Linked DNA regions of Methanococcus vannielii SB. The protein of the gene in region 2 binds, or shares a complex with, the protein of the main gene of each other region. Links are inferred from orthologs where the notes say so. Each region holds a gene or a part of one and is shown on either strand. Other genes may lie near its edges.

What was found.
Region 1: the proteins of mcrC (region 2) and MEVAN_RS06300 are in contact, whole or in part, in a cryo-EM structure (PDB 8S7X), measured with the Methanococcus maripaludis proteins. The link is inferred for Methanococcus vannielii SB from one-to-one orthologs. Residues at the interface, in WP_011171501.1 of Methanococcus maripaludis: Asp143, Met144, Glu145, Ala148, Ala149, Thr154, Lys155, Asn156, Val157, Met158, Pro159, Leu160; in WP_011169945.1 of Methanococcus maripaludis: Tyr18, Asn20, Thr21, Thr23, Glu31, Lys33, Trp38, Leu40, Asp44, Ile45, Tyr46, Tyr47, Arg48, Leu51.

What each region holds. Positions count from the first base shown.
Region 1 is NC_009634.1:1,240,976-1,249,279, forward strand. The notes cover bases 2,513-5,291. They hold MEVAN_RS06300 (DUF2098 family protein), read right to left. Parts: upstream 4,155-5,291; coding sequence 3,870-4,154; downstream 2,513-3,869. Other genes in these bases: MEVAN_RS06290 (2-oxoacid:acceptor oxidoreductase subunit alpha), read left to right, coding at 2,513-2,747; MEVAN_RS06295 (TIGR03576 family pyridoxal phosphate-dependent enzyme), read right to left, coding at 2,758-3,831. Outside these bases: MEVAN_RS06280 (DUF2254 family protein), read left to right, coding at 1-591; MEVAN_RS06285 (RIO1 family regulatory kinase/ATPase domain-containing protein), read left to right, coding at 703-1,581; more of MEVAN_RS06290, read left to right, coding at 1,656-2,512.
Region 2 is NC_009634.1:893,733-902,027, reverse strand. The notes cover bases 5,526-8,295. They hold mcrC (methyl-coenzyme M reductase I operon protein C), read right to left. Parts: upstream 7,324-8,295; coding sequence 6,727-7,323; downstream 5,526-6,726. Other genes in these bases: mcrB (coenzyme-B sulfoethylthiotransferase subunit beta), read right to left, coding at 7,827-8,295; mcrD (methyl-coenzyme M reductase operon protein D), read right to left, coding at 7,333-7,815; mcrG (coenzyme-B sulfoethylthiotransferase subunit gamma), read right to left, coding at 5,935-6,717; mcrA (coenzyme-B sulfoethylthiotransferase subunit alpha), read right to left, coding at 5,526-5,887. Also shown: mtrA (tetrahydromethanopterin S-methyltransferase subunit A), read right to left, coding at 1-389; mtrA (tetrahydromethanopterin S-methyltransferase subunit A), read right to left, coding at 406-1,125; MEVAN_RS04475 (tetrahydromethanopterin S-methyltransferase subunit B), read right to left, coding at 1,146-1,472; tetrahydromethanopterin S-methyltransferase subunit MtrC, read right to left, coding at 1,482-2,291; mtrD (tetrahydromethanopterin S-methyltransferase subunit D), read right to left, coding at 2,326-3,033; mtrE (tetrahydromethanopterin S-methyltransferase subunit E), read right to left, coding at 3,059-3,958; more of mcrA, read right to left, coding at 4,226-5,525.

The DNA.
Region 1 (8,304 bases), 350 kb from region 2 along the record:
CTCCAAAATATTTTGGAATATTTACTTTTAAGGTTTAAAAATTGTGAAAAAGTATCTCTTGAAAAATTAGAAGCATGGATTGAAATATATTTTGAAATTTTACGCATAAACGAACAAATTTTATTTAAATTACACTCTAAACGAATTTTGAATTCTAAAGATGCAGAAATTTTAATAATGGAATCATTAAATTCATTTTCAAACCCATTCGTTAGATTTATTTTAGTTTTTAACAATGATGAAGTTATTAAAAAAATGCTTTTAAAAACATTAGAAACGTTAAAGTCTTACTTTAAATTAGTATTGGAATTGAAAAATGAAAATATAGGGGATTTTTCGGAATATTTTTTAAAATTAACCGCAGTTTACGGTAAACTATTGGATGAATTCTACGAAAAATCTAATTATTCCATAATACACATAATTATAAGTGATATGGTTGAAATAACGGAAAATTCTAATGGATACTGTACTTTTAACAATTTATTTGAAAATTATAAATTTAAAAACGAATCAGACGTTCAAAAAGCTGAATACTTTAAAGAACTGAAAAAAAGGTATATCTTAAATCTTTCAAAAAACACTGAATAAAAAAAATGATTAAAATTTTATATCATCAAGATGTAGTATCTTAAAAACACTAAAATCTAAAAACCTAATCGGGTGTAAAAAATCGAAAAAATTCTAGCTTCAATAAGGGAAATGGAAGAAAACGATTGGAAATTATTACGTATAGTTGAAATTTCAATGAAAAATCACGAATGGGTTCCAATTCAAGATTTAAAACGAAAAACGGGATTTCATGAAAAAGAACTTGCGTTTAGAATAAGTAGGTTAAATAAATTTCGATTCACAAATAAGTCAAATTATGGTTATAGGTTATCTCACTATGGGTATGATGCTTTAGCAATGAATGCATTTATAAAAAAGGAATTAATAACAGGAATTGGCGGTAAAGTTGGAGTTGGGAAAGAGGGCAACGTTTATCACGTTCTGTTAACTAACACTCGTGAAGCCGTTTTAAAACTTCATATCCTTGGTAGAACTTGTTTTTCCATGGGAAAAAGATATAGGGAATATCTCGCAAACAAAAGGCACATAAGCTGGCTTTATGCATCAAGACTGACTGCAGAACGGGAATTTAATATTTTAAGCCATTTATTCCCTATAGTAAAAGTTCCTGAGCCGATAGAACAGAACCGTCATGCGTTAATTATTGGAAAGCTTCACGGTGAAGAACTAAAGCGAGTAGATGTAGAAAAATTGGATGTAAATCCTGAGGAACTATTTATGAAAATTATCAAAGAAGTTAAAAAAGCATATTCCCTTGGATTTATACACGGAGATTTAAGTGAATTTAACGTATTAATCAATTCAGAAGGTGATTTTTTAATAATCGACTGGCCTCAAGCAATAGAAGTTGGAAAAAAAGGTAAAGTTGACAAACTGCCTTTTGAAGAGGTTGAATACGATGAAGAGTTTTATTTAAAAAGAGACCTTGAAAATCTTTTAAGGTACTTCAAAAAATATGGGGTTGATGAAAGTTTGGATAAATTATATAATTATGTTATTGAAAAATAAGAAAGTACTAAGAAAAGTAAGTACTATATTGAATATATTATATCATTACAACTTGCGAGATTTTGGTGATTTCCATGGTAAAAATTGATTTCATGCAGGGAAATATGGCCTGTGTTGAAGGTGCAATAAAAGCAGGATGCAACTTTTTTGGAGGATATCCAATAACTCCTTCAACAGAGGTTGCAGAAGGAATGGCAAAGAAACTTCCAAAAGTTGGCGGATTTTATTCCCAATTGGAAGATGAAATTGCAAGTATGGCTGCAGTAATCGGTGCAAGCTGGGCAGGAGCAAAATCAATGACTGCGACAAGTGGCCCAGGAATGAGTTTAATGCTTGAAAACATCGGTTATGCATTTATGACAGAAACTCCTTGTGTAATTGTAAATGTTCAAAGGGGCGGCCCTTCAACAGGGCAACCGACCGCAGCAGCTCAAGGAGATATGATGCAGGTTCGTTGGGGGAGCCAAGGTGATTATGAACCAATAGCGTTATGCCCTTCTTCAGTACAGGAGATGTATGATTTTACAATAATGGCATTTAATTATGCTGAAAAGTATAGAATTCCGGTATTTATAATGGCAGATGAAATTATCGGCCACATGCGAGAAAAGGTAGTTTTACACGATGAAATTGAAGTAGTAAACCGTAAAAAGCCTGTAGAGAAACCTTGTAAAAAACCATTTCCATTTGATAAACTTGTTTCAGAAATGCCCACATTTGGTGAAGGGTATAATATCCACGTAACTGGTTTAACACATGGGGAAAATGGATATCCTGACGTTTCTTCGGAAACACACGATAAATTAGTTAGGAGAATTTGTAACAAAATTTTAGACAGTACTGATGATATTGTACAATACGAAGGAAAATATACTGATAGCGAAACGATGTTTATTTGCTATGGGACGCCTTCAAGAACCGTTAAATATACCGTTGAATCATTAAGGGCAGAAGGAAAAGATGTTGGATATATACGATTAAAAACAGTCTTTCCATTTCCAAGAGACTTAATTAAAAACTTAAATGCTTCAAAAATAATCGTTCCAGAAATGAACTTAGGACAAATTTCAGAAGAAGTAATGAAGTACGCAAAATGCGATGTAGTATTATCTGGAAAAATTGGTGGCGAATTACATAGGCCCGAAGAACTAAAAAAATTAATTTAAATTTAAAATTTTATTTTTTTAATGGGTTAGATGCCAAAATTGCATTTATAATATACTCATCAGAGATTTTATCTGCATCTTTTGAACAAAAGTCTATTCTTAGAGTTTTACTTGCCCCGGGCATTCCCGCAGCAGCAATCGTGATAATGCCAAAATTTTCAAGAAGATTCATTGCTGAAGTAATGGCTTGTTCTTCAGAAATGCCTTTTATTAAAAATCCTGTGGGCGTCTTTTGATAAGAAACTCCTTCTTTGTTAAAAACATTTAAATCGATATGTTCTGCTCTTTTAAATGCTCTTTTTAATTCTTCAATGTCAAAATCTTCAATTGCTTTTATAACTGCAGCCATTATTGGAGATTGGGCTTCAAGTCCAAATTTTAATCCTTCAGAGTAAATTTTATCTACTAATTCTTTATTTCCAGCAAGTAATCCTGCTCTTGGGCCTTTCATTAATTTATCCATGCTTGTAACTACTAAATCTGCACCCATTTCAAGTGCCGGCGGTTCATTATGGAGTTTTCTAAGTCTTGCACCAGATGCATCGTCAAAAAATGTTATTGAACCCTTATTTTTTGCAATATTTATTAAATCCTCGGCAATATCTCTTGAAGTTATTTTATGATCCATCGTAGCTCCAGTAATTACCGTTACTGTTTCATTATCTATTTTTGAGATTATCTCATCTTTTAAATCACTTTCAAAGTATTTCATTCCAAAAATATTGCAACTTTTAGGAATTGAAGGGTGGGAGGGTCTTTCAGGAACAAAATGGACAACGTTTTTAAAAGATTTTGAAAGGGTCATAATCGTTGATAAAATTGCAGAAGATGTCCTGTTAAAACATGCTGCACCATGGGCCCCTTCATGTCCTGAAAGATGTTTTACTCCTAGCTCATTTATTTTCTCAGAAAATATTGCAGGCCCAACATAGGTTTCAAGTAAATTTAGATAATTTTTACTAATTTCAAATCCTCCGGAAAGGCCAGTCAGGTCATAAATTCCATTTCTTCCGCTACAATCTAATTTATTTTTAATAAGGGCCCTTGCCTTGTTTAACCTGTTTAACTCTTTGGAATCATCCATAAAACGCACCTTACATTTCAAAATTATGTACGATATAATTAACCGGCTCCACAGGAACCTTCACTTCCTCCAGAGCTTAAGTCAATATTTTCCCCGTTTATCCTTTTAATGAGTTCATCTTTATCGTATTTTTTGTCTAAATCTTTTTTAATACTGTCAACAACTTCTAAAAGATTAGACATATAAAGAATTCCGTTATTTAAAAGAATCCATTCCTTTTTACCTTCTATTTTAATAGATTGGACTGTTCCATACGTTCCGGTGTTTATATATTTTACATGGGATCCGATATCTATTTGCTTACCATTTCGGTCACTTACCATGAAATCACCTCAATGTATATTAAGAATTGCTGTAAATATATATTATTGTTACATACCTAAAAACAATACATATTACAACACGTTTTCATATTATGCAAATCAAAGTGATCGCCTGAACTAAATCACTCAGGTGTGATGTAAGCCCACAATCTAGGTGAAACCTAGATAGCGACCAAATAAAATGTCATTTCCTTTAATGTAAAAATGACGTACTCCACGAGAGTGTGAGCGTAAAATTCTTTTACGCCACAAAATTCCGGTTGATCCCGCCGGAGGCTACTGCTATTGGGGTTCGACTAAGCCATGCGAGTCTATGGTTTCGGCCATGGCGGACGGCTCATTAACACGTGGTTAACTTAACCTCAGGTGGAGCATAACCTTGGGAAACTGAGGATAATTCTCCATAAGAAAAGCAGTCTGGAACGATTCTTTTCTGAAAGCATATGCGCCCGAGGATAGGACTGCGCTCGATTAGGTAGTTGGTGGGGTAATGGCCCACCAAGCCTACGATCGATACGGGCCTTGAGAGAGGGAGCCCGGAGATGGGGACTGAGACACGGCCCCAGGCCCTACGGGGCGCAGCAGGCGCGAAACCTCCGCAATGCACGAAAGTGCGACGGGGGGACCCCAAGTGCTCATGCACAGCATGGGCTTTTATCAAGTGTAAACAGCTTGAGGAATAAGGGCTGGGCAAGTTCGGTGCCAGCAGCCGCGGTAATACCGACGGCCCGAGTGGTAGCCACTCTTATTGGGCCTAAAGCGTCCGTAGCCGGTCCAGTAAGTCCCTGTTTAAATTCTCTGGCTTAACCAGAGGACTGGCAGGGATACTGCTGGACTTGGGACCGGGAGAGGACAAGGGTACTCCAGGGGTAGCGGTGAAATGTGTTGATCCTTGGAGGACCACCTATGGCGAAGGCACTTGTCTGGAACGGGTCCGACGGTGAGGGACGAAAGCCAGGGGCGCGAACCGGATTAGATACCCGGGTAGTCCTGGCCGTAAACTCTGCGAACTAGGTGTCACCTGGGCCTCGAGCCCAGGTGGTGCCGAAGGGAAGCCGTTAAGTTCGCCGCCTGGGGAGTACGGTCGCAAGACTGAAACTTAAAGGAATTGGCGGGGGAGCACCACAACGGGTGGAGCCTGCGGTTTAATTGGATTCAACGCCGGGCATCTCACCAGGAGCGACAGCATGATGACGGCCAGGTTGACGACCTTGCCTGAAGCGCTGAGAGGTGGTGCATGGCCATCGTCAGCTCGTACCGCGAGGCGTCCTGTTAAGTCAGGTAACGAGCGAGACCCGTGCCCTATGTTGCGACTACTTTCTCCGGAAGGTAAGCACTCATAGGGGACCGCTAGCGCTAAGCTAGAGGAAGGAGCGGGCAACGATAGGTCCGCATGCCCCGAATCTCCTGGGCTACACGCGGGCTACAATGGCTAGGACAATGGGCTGCTACCCTGAAAAGGGACGCGAATCTCCGAAACCTAGTCGTAGTTCGGATCGTGGGCTGTAACTCGCCCACGTGAAGCTGGAATCCGTAGTAATCGCAGTTCATAATACTGCGGTGAATGTGTCCCTGCTCCTTGCACACACCGCCCGTCACACCACCCGAGTTGGGTTCAGGTGAGGCCTTGGCCTTTGGCTAGGGTCGAACCTGGGCTCAGCGAGGGGGGTGAAGTCGTAACAAGGTAGCCGTAGGGGAACCTGCGGCTGGATCACCTCCTAAAAAAAGAACATTTTGGTCGCTACTAGGCACTAAATGATTGTGGGCTTAATTTTTTTGCCCAGCTCGTAATTTTTAGATTACGATCTAGGGGCCGGATATTAATGATGGTCGTGCACAAGCTTTCATATCTGGTGTTATCCAGATGTCTAATTTTATCTATTACCCTACCTGGGGAATGGCTTGGCTTGAAACGCCGATGAAGGACGTGGTAAGCTGCGATAAGCCTAGGCGAGGCGCATACAGCCTTTGAACCTAGGATTTCCGAATGGGACTTCCTACTTTTGTAATCCGTAAGGATTGGTAACGCGGGGGATTGAAGCATCTTAGTACCCGCAGGAAAAGAAATCAACTGAGATTCCGTTAGTAGAGGCGATTGAACACGGATCAGGGCAAACTGAATCCCTTCGGGGAGATGTGGTGTTATAGGGCCTTCTTTTCGCCTGTTGAGAAAAGCTGAAGTTGACTGGAACGTCACACTATAGAGGGTGAAAGTCCCGTAAGCGCAATCGATTCAGGTTTGAAGTGTCCCTGAGTACCGTGCGTTGGATATCGCGCGGGAATTTGGGAGGCATCAACTTCCAACTCTAAATACGTTTCAAGACCGATAGCGTACTAGTACCGCGAGGGAAAGCTGAAAAGCACCCTTAACAGGGTGTGAAAAGAGCCTGAAACCAGGTAGGTATGGAATGGCGTGGCCCCAAAGGCAACTGTTCTGAAGGAAACCGTCGCAAGGCGGCTGTACGAAGAACAGAGCCAGGGTTGCGTCCTCCGTTTCGAAAAACGGGCCGGGGAGTGTATTGTTGTGGCGAGCTTAAGATCTTCACGATCGAAGGCGTAGGGAAACCAACAAGTCCGCAGAATCTTTAGGGACGGGGTCTTAAGGGCCCGGAGTCACAGCAATACGACCCGAAACCGGGCGATCTAGGCCGGGGCAAGGTGAAGTCCCTCAACTGAGGGATGGAGGCCTGCAGAGTTGTTGCCGTTCGAAGCACTCTTCTGACCTCGGTCTAGGGGTGAAAGGCCAATCGAGCCCGGAGATAGCTGGTTCCCCTCGAAGTGACTCTCAGGTCAGCCAGAGTTCAGGTAGTCGGCAGGGTAGAGCACTGATAAGATGGTTAGGGGAAGAAATTCCTCGCTGTTTTGTCAAACTCCGAACCTGTCGTCGCCGTAGGCTCTGAGTGAGGGCATACGGGTAAGCTGTATGTCCGAGACGGGAATAGCCGAGACTTGGGTTAAGGCCCCTAAATGCCGATTAAGTGTGAACACGAAGGGCGTCCTTGGTCTAAGACAGCAGGGAGGTTGGCTTAGAAGCAGCCACCCTTTAAAGAGTGCGTAACAGCTCACCTGTCGAGATCAAGGGCCCCGAAAATGGACGGGGCTAAATCGGCTGCCGAGACCCAAGGGCACCGCAAGGTGATCCCGTAGGGGGGCGTTCTGCGAGGGCAGAAGTTCGGCTGTGAAGTCGAGTGGACCTCGTAGAAATGAAGATCCCGGTAGTAGTAACAGCATAAGTGGGGTGAGAATCCCCACCGCCGAAGGGGCAAGGGTTCCACAGCAATGTTTGTCAGCTGTGGGTAAGCCGGTCCTAACTCTCGAGGTAACTCCTTTGAGAGGAAAGGGAAACAGGTTAATATTCCTGTGCCATCTAGATACGCGTGGCAACACAAGGTTAGTTTCCAACGCTTCTGGGTAGGCTGAGTGTTCTTGTCTGGACATTCAAGCTTATAAGTCCGGGGAGAGTTGTAATAACGAGAACCGGATGAAAGAGTGATGAGCTCTCCGTTAGGAGAGTTCGGCCGATCTCTGGAGCCCGTGAAAAGGGAACTAGCAAGGATTCTAGATGTCCGTACCCAGAACCGACACTGGTGCCCCTAGGTGAGTATCCTAAGGCGTAGCGGATGAATCTAGTCGAGGGAAGTCGGCAAATTGGCTCCGTAACTTCGGGAGAAGGAGTGCCAGTGATCTTGTTTAAATATGGGATCGCTGGTCGCAGTGACCAGGGAGGTCCGACTGTTTAATACAAACATAGGTCTTAGCGAGCCTGAAAAGGTGTGTACTAAGGCCGACGCCTGCCCAGTGCTGGTACGTGAACCCCGGTTCCAACCGGGCGAAGCGCCAGTAAACGGCGGGGGTAACTATAACCCTCTTAAGGTAGCGAAATTCCTTGTCGGGCAAGTTCCGACCTGCATGAATGGCGTAACGAGACCTCCACTGTCCCCGACTAGAATCCGGTGAACCTACCATTCCGGCGCAAAGGCCGGAGACTTCCAGTGGGAAGCGAAGACCCCGTGGAGCTTTACTGCAGCCTGTCGTTGGGGCATGGTTGTGAGTGTACAGTGTAGGTGGGAGCCATCGAAACCTTTTCGCCAGGAAAGGTGGAGGCGATCCTGGGACACCACCCTCTCATGACCATGTTCCTCACCCTTTT
Region 2 (8,295 bases):
ATCTGTTTTTGGAATCTTCCAACAGGCTCTTTTCCTACGTTTTCCATGAATGGAATTGCACCTTTAGCGCCGATGATACCACCATCGTCACCGATTCCGTTTTCATATAATGCTTTTAAGCACTGACCTGTAATATGCCCTTGAACTTCAGATCCTGCAATTATCATAAATCTAATGTTTGGGTTTGAAATGTAGTTTGCAACAACTTTTTCGATTCCTAAGTTTTCTGTGTGGCATGGCCCTGAAATAGCTGCACCTGCGTCAATAGCAGCTTGGTCTAAACCGTGGGAACCTAGTGTAACAACTGCAACACAACTTTCAGGGTTCCCCACTACATATTCACCGTTCGCAACAGGCCATCCTGCTGCAGGGGCTTTTTTATTTGCCATTGTTTGCACCTCCTCCTTAGAGTAATGAGAATACCAATATTGAAAGGAATAAACCTATTGCAATACCTTGGATTTTTCCATTATAATATCCGGAATTGAATTTAGCAACCATTGCAGCTTCATTCATTTTTTCTGAGATAATTCTCATTCTAGCTTCCAATAAAGCCATTTCTGGTGATGTAGGTTTTATTGTAGTTGAATCTTCGCCAGCAACCTTTTTACCGCCTTCTAATTCGACAACCATTGCATCTTCTTCAAGTGCCCCAGGATCTTTTGAAATGCAGTTTTTAATTGCTTCAGTAATTTTTCCCTTGTCTTCAACATCAATCAAATTGACGCATTCAACAATCTGTTTTTGGAATCTTCCAACAGGCTCTTTTCCTACGTTTTCCATGAATGGAATTGCACCTTTAGCGCCGATGATACCACCATCGTCACCGATTCCGTTTTCATATAATGCTTTTAAGCACTGACCTGTAATATGCCCTTGAACTTCAGATCCTGCAATTATCATAAATCTAATGTTTGGGTTTGAAATGTAGTTTGCAACAACTTTTTCGATTCCTAAGTTTTCTGTGTGGCATGGCCCTGAAATAGCTGCACCTGCGTCAATAGCAGCTTGGTCTAAACCGTGGGAACCTAGTGTAACAACTGCAACACAACTTTCAGGGTTCCCCACTACATATTCACCGTTCGCAACAGGCCATCCTGCTGCAGGGGCTTTTTTATTTGCCATTGTTTGCACCTCCTATTAGATTACAACCCTATTAAGCTTAAATTCATTTTAATAGTCAATATTGTTACGAGAACAAGAATTGACATAGTTACCCAGAAACCAAAGAACATTCCTTGAAATAGACCTCCAGTTTTATAGGTCCCATCTCTTCCTTTGTATGATTTCATTGGCGCATTTCTAGGGTCAAGTGAATTTTCCAATGCTTTTGCAAAGTATGCTAATTTGTTAATTTGTTCTTCAACAGGGTGTAAATCTACAACGAGAATGTCTTTTCTCATTTCAGCTATTAAACCTGAATCAATGTCCATTACAACGTGGATTTCAGGACATACTTTGACTATCTCCATTTTACCACCTTACTCCTTCTTAGGTAATTCTGGTACGTACTTAACTTCGCAAGCATCAGCAAGAGACATGCTTACAAATGAACCATAAGTGTATATCCAGAATACTGCAGCTACTAATATTGAAACAATGTCTAATTTTGCAATTGAGAATACTAACCATGCCATTAATCCGCAAGCTGTAGCAAGAGTTATTGTTCTCTTGTGACTTTCATTTGGACCGATACATGCGTTAAATGGGTGTAAAATTGACATACCTGCTGCAATAAATGCTAATGCAATAATTCCATTGTTAATTGCACCATTGATAATTAAATCTGCTGAAAATCCGCCTGCAAATGCAGTACAGAACCCCAAAATTGCTAAAGCTCCCATTAATGAAAGTTTCGTCATACTTGAAACAATAATTGGAACTTTCATTCCTACGGGGTTTTGAGTTAATTTACCTACAATAAATCCAACTATAATTGCAACGACTGCAGCAATAATTGGCGTAGCTAAAACTAAATCAAAAGGCAATGCAACTGAACCAGCTAATACTGATGGTATTAAAACTCCTGCTAAAGCTGAAATTGTACCCATTCCTAAACTTACCATTCCTATTGATGGAACACCAGTACCTAATCCGTATGCGGCTACTCTTCTTGTAGTATTTGCGCCTGCAACACATGCTCCTGCTGCTAATAATCCTCCTAAGAGCATAGCGAGTGATGGAACAAAGTGTGCAATGTACATTCCAATGAGTGATAATACAGCACCAATCACTAAAACTTGGTTTTCAGGGAAAAGTTCTGCTGCGTGTCCTCCGCCACCATGTGACATAATTACACCTCGATATTTTTTGAAAGTTACAGACTTAAAGTCCCATAGCCATTCCGATTAATACAGCTCCTGTAATCAAGGATGAAACAAATGAAGCAATAACTCCGTTTGGCATTTTCTTAAATTTAGGGTCGTGGAATCCTTCGATTGTACCACCAATATTGTAGGACGCTAAAACAGCGTTCATAAAGAAGAATCCAACTGCTAAAACACCAGCAACGGGCGCAGTAAATCCTAACTGTTGGAGTGCAATGTATGCAAGAGCACCACCGATACCACCGAGTGCTGCACCAACTGTACCGCTAACAAAACATACTGTTGGAATTCCGTGTCCGGTAGTACCTGGCGTAATATACGGTTTTTGAATATCTCCTGTAATTGGGTCTTTTTCACACTTATCTGCTGCAGGGACGATACCAATACCGTATACGTAGATAATTTGCCCGATTAACATCGTAAGACCTAACATTATCATCGCACCAACTGCTCCAGAGAGCATGATTAATGCCAAGTGAACTGGGTCAGCTAATGAAACTCCCGCTTGTGAAGCCATTGTAGCCGCAGCTAAAAGTCCTGTAAATCCAGCACCTGCTGCTAACTGTGTTGTACCTGTACCTACCCCTGTTGATGTAGCCATTGCAGCTGGAGCACCACCTACTGGAACGAAGTGAACGCTTGCATTAATAATGGCACCTGCAATGGTTATTTCCGCAAGAGGTAATATAAAGCTTGTAGCATCCATAATATCACCAATCTTCCTTATTTTATTAATTTCTGTATGGTCCGTACTTGTTTCTAGCAAATACCTCTATTTTTCTGTTGAGGATCATTGCAGCGACCACCACTAAGAGACCTACTACAAGTGCGATTGATGTTTTTGTTACTAAGTCTCCACCAATAATGTTACCTACGATGCTTCTCCATCCATCGAGGAAGATGATTAAACCAAAGCATAATCCGGTAAGTGGACCACCAAGTCTTGAACAGAAGTATGATGAGTCTAAACCGTTTCTAATTCCGTATTCTGCATAAATATCGATGTCACCCTGATTAGCAACAGGAATGCCCCCACCAAATGCGTATTTTTGGTATTCTCTTTCAGCACCATAATGAACGTCACCTGTTGATGAACCAATCGCACCTACGGTAATACCGAAAATTAACGCTACTAATGGCAATGGGAATGGGTTTCCTAAAGCAGTTACTGCTAAGTAAGCTGCAAGAACCATCGTGAAAACAGCGATAAATCCATGACCTACAATTGGGCCAATATGTGATGTAAGAACATCCATGTAAACAGGCTGCCCGAATTTTTGGGACTGACCTACAGTTCTTCCTAAAAATGCACTAACTGAATAAGCTCCGTGAACGATTGCAGCGACACCTGAACCAATGATTAATGCTAAAACAGCGTTTAATCCGGCGTTAATAAGTGCCCAAGCAACTGAACCTGCAACTGCAACATACAAACCGTACGATACAGGCTCTCCAGAAATTGCTTTGTTGAAGTATCTGTGAATATTGCCCATTTGGGGACCTAATTGAACCTGAGAGTTAGGGTTTGACTGTGAACCTACATCAGATTCCAAGTCTTCAGCACAACCTGAAACAGTTGCTGCTGCCCCAGCAAGGGCTAATGCCCCCAGAGAAATCAATGTTGGATCCATTATTTCACCTCACAATATACGGGAATGTTAGCTATGACTTCTAGTGGCTTTAAAGCCTAGAACGTTATCTATGCCGTTAGCTAATCAGTTAATATCTTGTTATACTATATATATTACTTTGCATTCGTTTTTTTAAAAAACAAAGCCTAATTTTCCTTTAATTTAATTAAAGTATATTTTAATTAGCAATATTGTTAATGATTCCGAAACAATATATAATAGGTATAAAAAAAGGAAGCCAAAAGGCCTCCTTAAATATTCATAGGATTATTTTGCAGGTAAGATAACGTCTCTTTCTCCTGCAGCGTCGAATTCTCTTAATGCTCCTCTTGCAAATTCTTTTCTTGGTTTTGAAAAGTCAAATACAAGCATTGGGTCAGCGAATGCAACTTTAATTAATGCACTCATTGCAAATGCATCTCCTCTTGCTGAGTGAGCAGCTTGTGCAATACCTGCGTATTCTCCCTGGTGACCTACGTTCATTGCGTAGTTAGGGTAGTTAGGCCCCCTTAATTCAAGAGGTGCAGATTCGTCGTTTCTGATTGCGAGTGAGTTTGAAGCACCACATTGGTCCTGCAAGTCGTAACCATAGAATCCAAGTCTACTGTGGTATTCTTTGTGTAATATTTGTGATAAGTACCAGCCGTTTACACCAGCGTTTGAGTTACCTGTTGCCATACATACACCGATACCGGATGCAGCAGCAGCAACTGCAGCTCTCTGTGATCCACCAAAGTGGTCTTCTAATAATGCGGGGTATTCATCGTACTGTTCTAATGAGTAGAGTGTAACTTCACTTGCAATGTCTTCTACTACGTCCATTGTAGCTTTAGTTCCCATTCTACCGTATTTTTTCTCTACGTAGTCAAGTGCATAGTATGAGAAATCGTCCAAGATATCGTCGGTGTATGCTGCTGTAGCGTATTGTGTGAAACCTACGCCACCAGACATGTATGCACCAAGCCATATTTGGTCATATAATGCAGCACCAGCTGCTACTACTTCTAATGACTGCTCAACTGGGTCGTCTGAAACTCTTGTAGTTTGTACAACGTCTGAAAGGATACCGAACTGGATTCCCCCTGGCTCGTTTGGACCTCTTGCTCTTCTTCCAGGTAAAGCGTTACCCATCTGAATTACGTCAGCGTGTTTTGAAGCATATGAGAAGTCAGCTGTTGCAGCTTCTCCTGCACAAAGTTTGTATGCGGTAATGAATGACATTCCAATCTGCATTGCAGACCATCTTGAGATTGTACCGCCGTCACATACTCTACCTACGAGTGATGGTACCCTTGATACTTGGTATGTTTTTTTACCGATAGCTTTTTTCAAAGCTTCAGCTTGTTCTGCTGGGAACAATTTGTTAATGTCAATTAAGAATCTACTGTCTAATTCCGCAGCTAATTCATCGTCACCAGTGAAGATTCTAGCGTATGAATCCCATGCAAGGGAAGGGTGAACTTCAACCATGTGTTCTTGAACAACTGCACCACCTGAAAGTGCGTGGTTAATTGTGTGCATGTATTCGTTGATTGTTTCAGGAGTTACTTCTACACCCAATCTTTTTTCTAAAACTGAGTGAGCAGTGTCCATACCTACAACAACTGTTCTTCTGATATCGTCCCATAACTGTTGGATAGCAGCGTTGTTCATGAAGTGTAAGTCGTCACCTTCACAGTATGAGTCAGTTCCTGACAATTTGTAAGGCATTAACTTTCTCTGTCCTAAAGGAACACCAATATCAGGGTTGTAAAGTGGAACTCCCTGTCTTTTTTCAGCTAAAACTTTTTCGTTAGCTGCAACAAATTCTCTTTTCCTAGCAGATTGTTCCCAACCGCCGTAGGTATAGAATTTTGTGTATTTTTCCTTTGGATCTTCTTCGAATTTTTCCTTTAATGCTTTCAAGAATAATCTTTTTTCAGCTTCCATAAGTTCACCTCAATGGCTTAAGAGGTTTTTTTTAATTTAAGAATTAATTATAATCCTTTGAATATTTCGTTTGTAGGGATGTATCCACCAAGAGTTCTTGCTCTGTGGATTCTCTTTACAACTTCAATAACTTCAGGGTCTGTTCTCATTGCGATACCATCTTTTCTGTAGATGGTTGTGATTTCTCTTAATTTTGCTTCAGGCATTGGTTCTCCAACGTCAACTGGCTGGTCGAGTGGCTTTCCAACCTGGTCTTTTACATACATTACGTGTCCGGTTTTTTCGTCGAACACACATCTTTGTAATGCGTCAAACATCATTCCGTTTTCATCTAATCTTAAGGAGTGGCCGTGTACAGTTGCACCTCTTACTCCTGATGTTGCAGGGTCAAAGAGTTCGGTATCCATAAGCAAGTTTTTGGAGAATTCTTCAAGGTCACTTTCTCTACATTCAACAACTTGTCTTCCTGAGAGCGTACCTGCATCTACTCCCCTTAATCTGATCATGTACAATCTTGACCTGTCGTATGGTTGAGCAGGAGCAAAATACATTGAGTCAGCAAACTGGATGTATCTAACCCTGTGTCCTTCCTTAGCACCGTTTAATGGCTCTACTAAGTCTCTTACGTAGTCAGCTGGCATGTCCATTTCTTCTAATGGTGGGTGAACTGTTTTGTAGTCTTCACCAGGCTGCCTGTGTCCCATGATTTTTACAACGTCTTCATCTGGGATTTCTCTTAATTTTTCCAATTCGTAGTTTGGATTTAAGTGATTTCGTCTGTTTTCAGCAACTTTTGTTGCTCCAGGGTAGAACTGAGGCTTATATGCCATAAGATCACCTTAACCTAAATGTTTTTTTATGCTTTCTATGATTTCATCAATCTTTTTTTGTGGGGAAGATTCCCCCCTTACTACGCCTGTAATAATTTCGACAATAGTGCCCTCAGTTTTAGGTTCTAAAGGCATTACGTCTAGGGTCTTAATTCCAATTTTTGCAAAGTCTTCCATGTCCACTGGAGACTGACAAACTATAATTGTAGGAATGGTCACGTACTTTAAGAATAACCTAGCTTTATAGATTATATGACTTTTTACGTTTCCAAAGTGAATTACACATAATTTATGTCGATTAACTTGTCGTGCTTCATCAGGTTTAAGCCCAAAAGTTGAGCCTAAACTTCCCTGTGGAGCATCTGAAGGAATTCCCCCTCCTGCATCCAATACTAGAACGCTGGTTTGAATTCCTGCTTCCCTTATTCCATAGGTAATTTCGCATACGGGTTTTGTAATATGCCTTCTCCCAGGCGACATTGCAACAACGACCACGTCGTTACGAAGTCCTTCTGCAAAAGTCCCCCTTTGAGCAAGTCCACCTCCTTCACCAAGACCCATAACAGCTCTACAGTCAACAATCTGTTCTTTTCTACCTACGGGCATAAAATCACATTATTCTGTCGAATTTTCACTTTTTGGAATCATTTTTACGGAATTTTGAAACTTACTTCTTGGATCAGTTGCACTTAATAATTTGGGGTCGATATTTTCAACCGCAGATTCCCCGTATTTTATAAAGTCTGATACTGTAGGAGTATCCCTTAAGAATTTACCCTTTGTTAACCGGTATCCAAATGGGAAAAGTTCTTTACAAAGTTCATCGATTTTTTCAATTTCGCTTTCATCCTTTAGTAAAACCCATAATCTTCCAACCTGAAGATTGAGTTCTACCGGAACTCCTTTAACAGTAATTTCCTTTTTTTCAGAATGATTTACCGGAGACCCTTTAGCAGGACCGTATCCTACTTTTTTAGGGAGTGATTCTCCATGTATTACTACTCTTTCAACAGTGCTAAATGAATAAGCACTATTTAGGAAGTTTTCAGTTGTTTCTGCTTTTAAATACCTATGTGGGAAGACTTCAAGTTCGATCATAGATTACTACCTTATAATTTATCTTTAATGTTTAATGCTCTTTCAATTACGTATTTCATCGGTTCCCTAAACTCGTCAAATGCTGAGTATACGGCACCAACTAATGCTGAAGTGTGTTCAGGTGAGAACATCTGCGTACCTGCATCTGCACACATTGCTGCACATACTGGAGGAATTGCAAATCCTTTGGAGTGTCTGGTTACAACGTGGTTTCCGTTAAAGATACCAGGTCCACCGCCACCGTAGATTGAGTGTGAGAAGAATGAGAATCCTACTGCAGTACCCATTGATCTACCGTAGTCAACACCCGGCAAACCAGTTTCGTACTCTAAAATGTCGTTATAGTACAGAATAACTGAAGCGATGTTTTGTGCAGCTCTTGCCGCACCACAGCTTACTGCTGCTGCTGCAACTAAACCTGCTGCTGCGTAAGCGTTCCACTTGTTTACATCAGCTGGCTTGTACATGTTAAATCCTGAG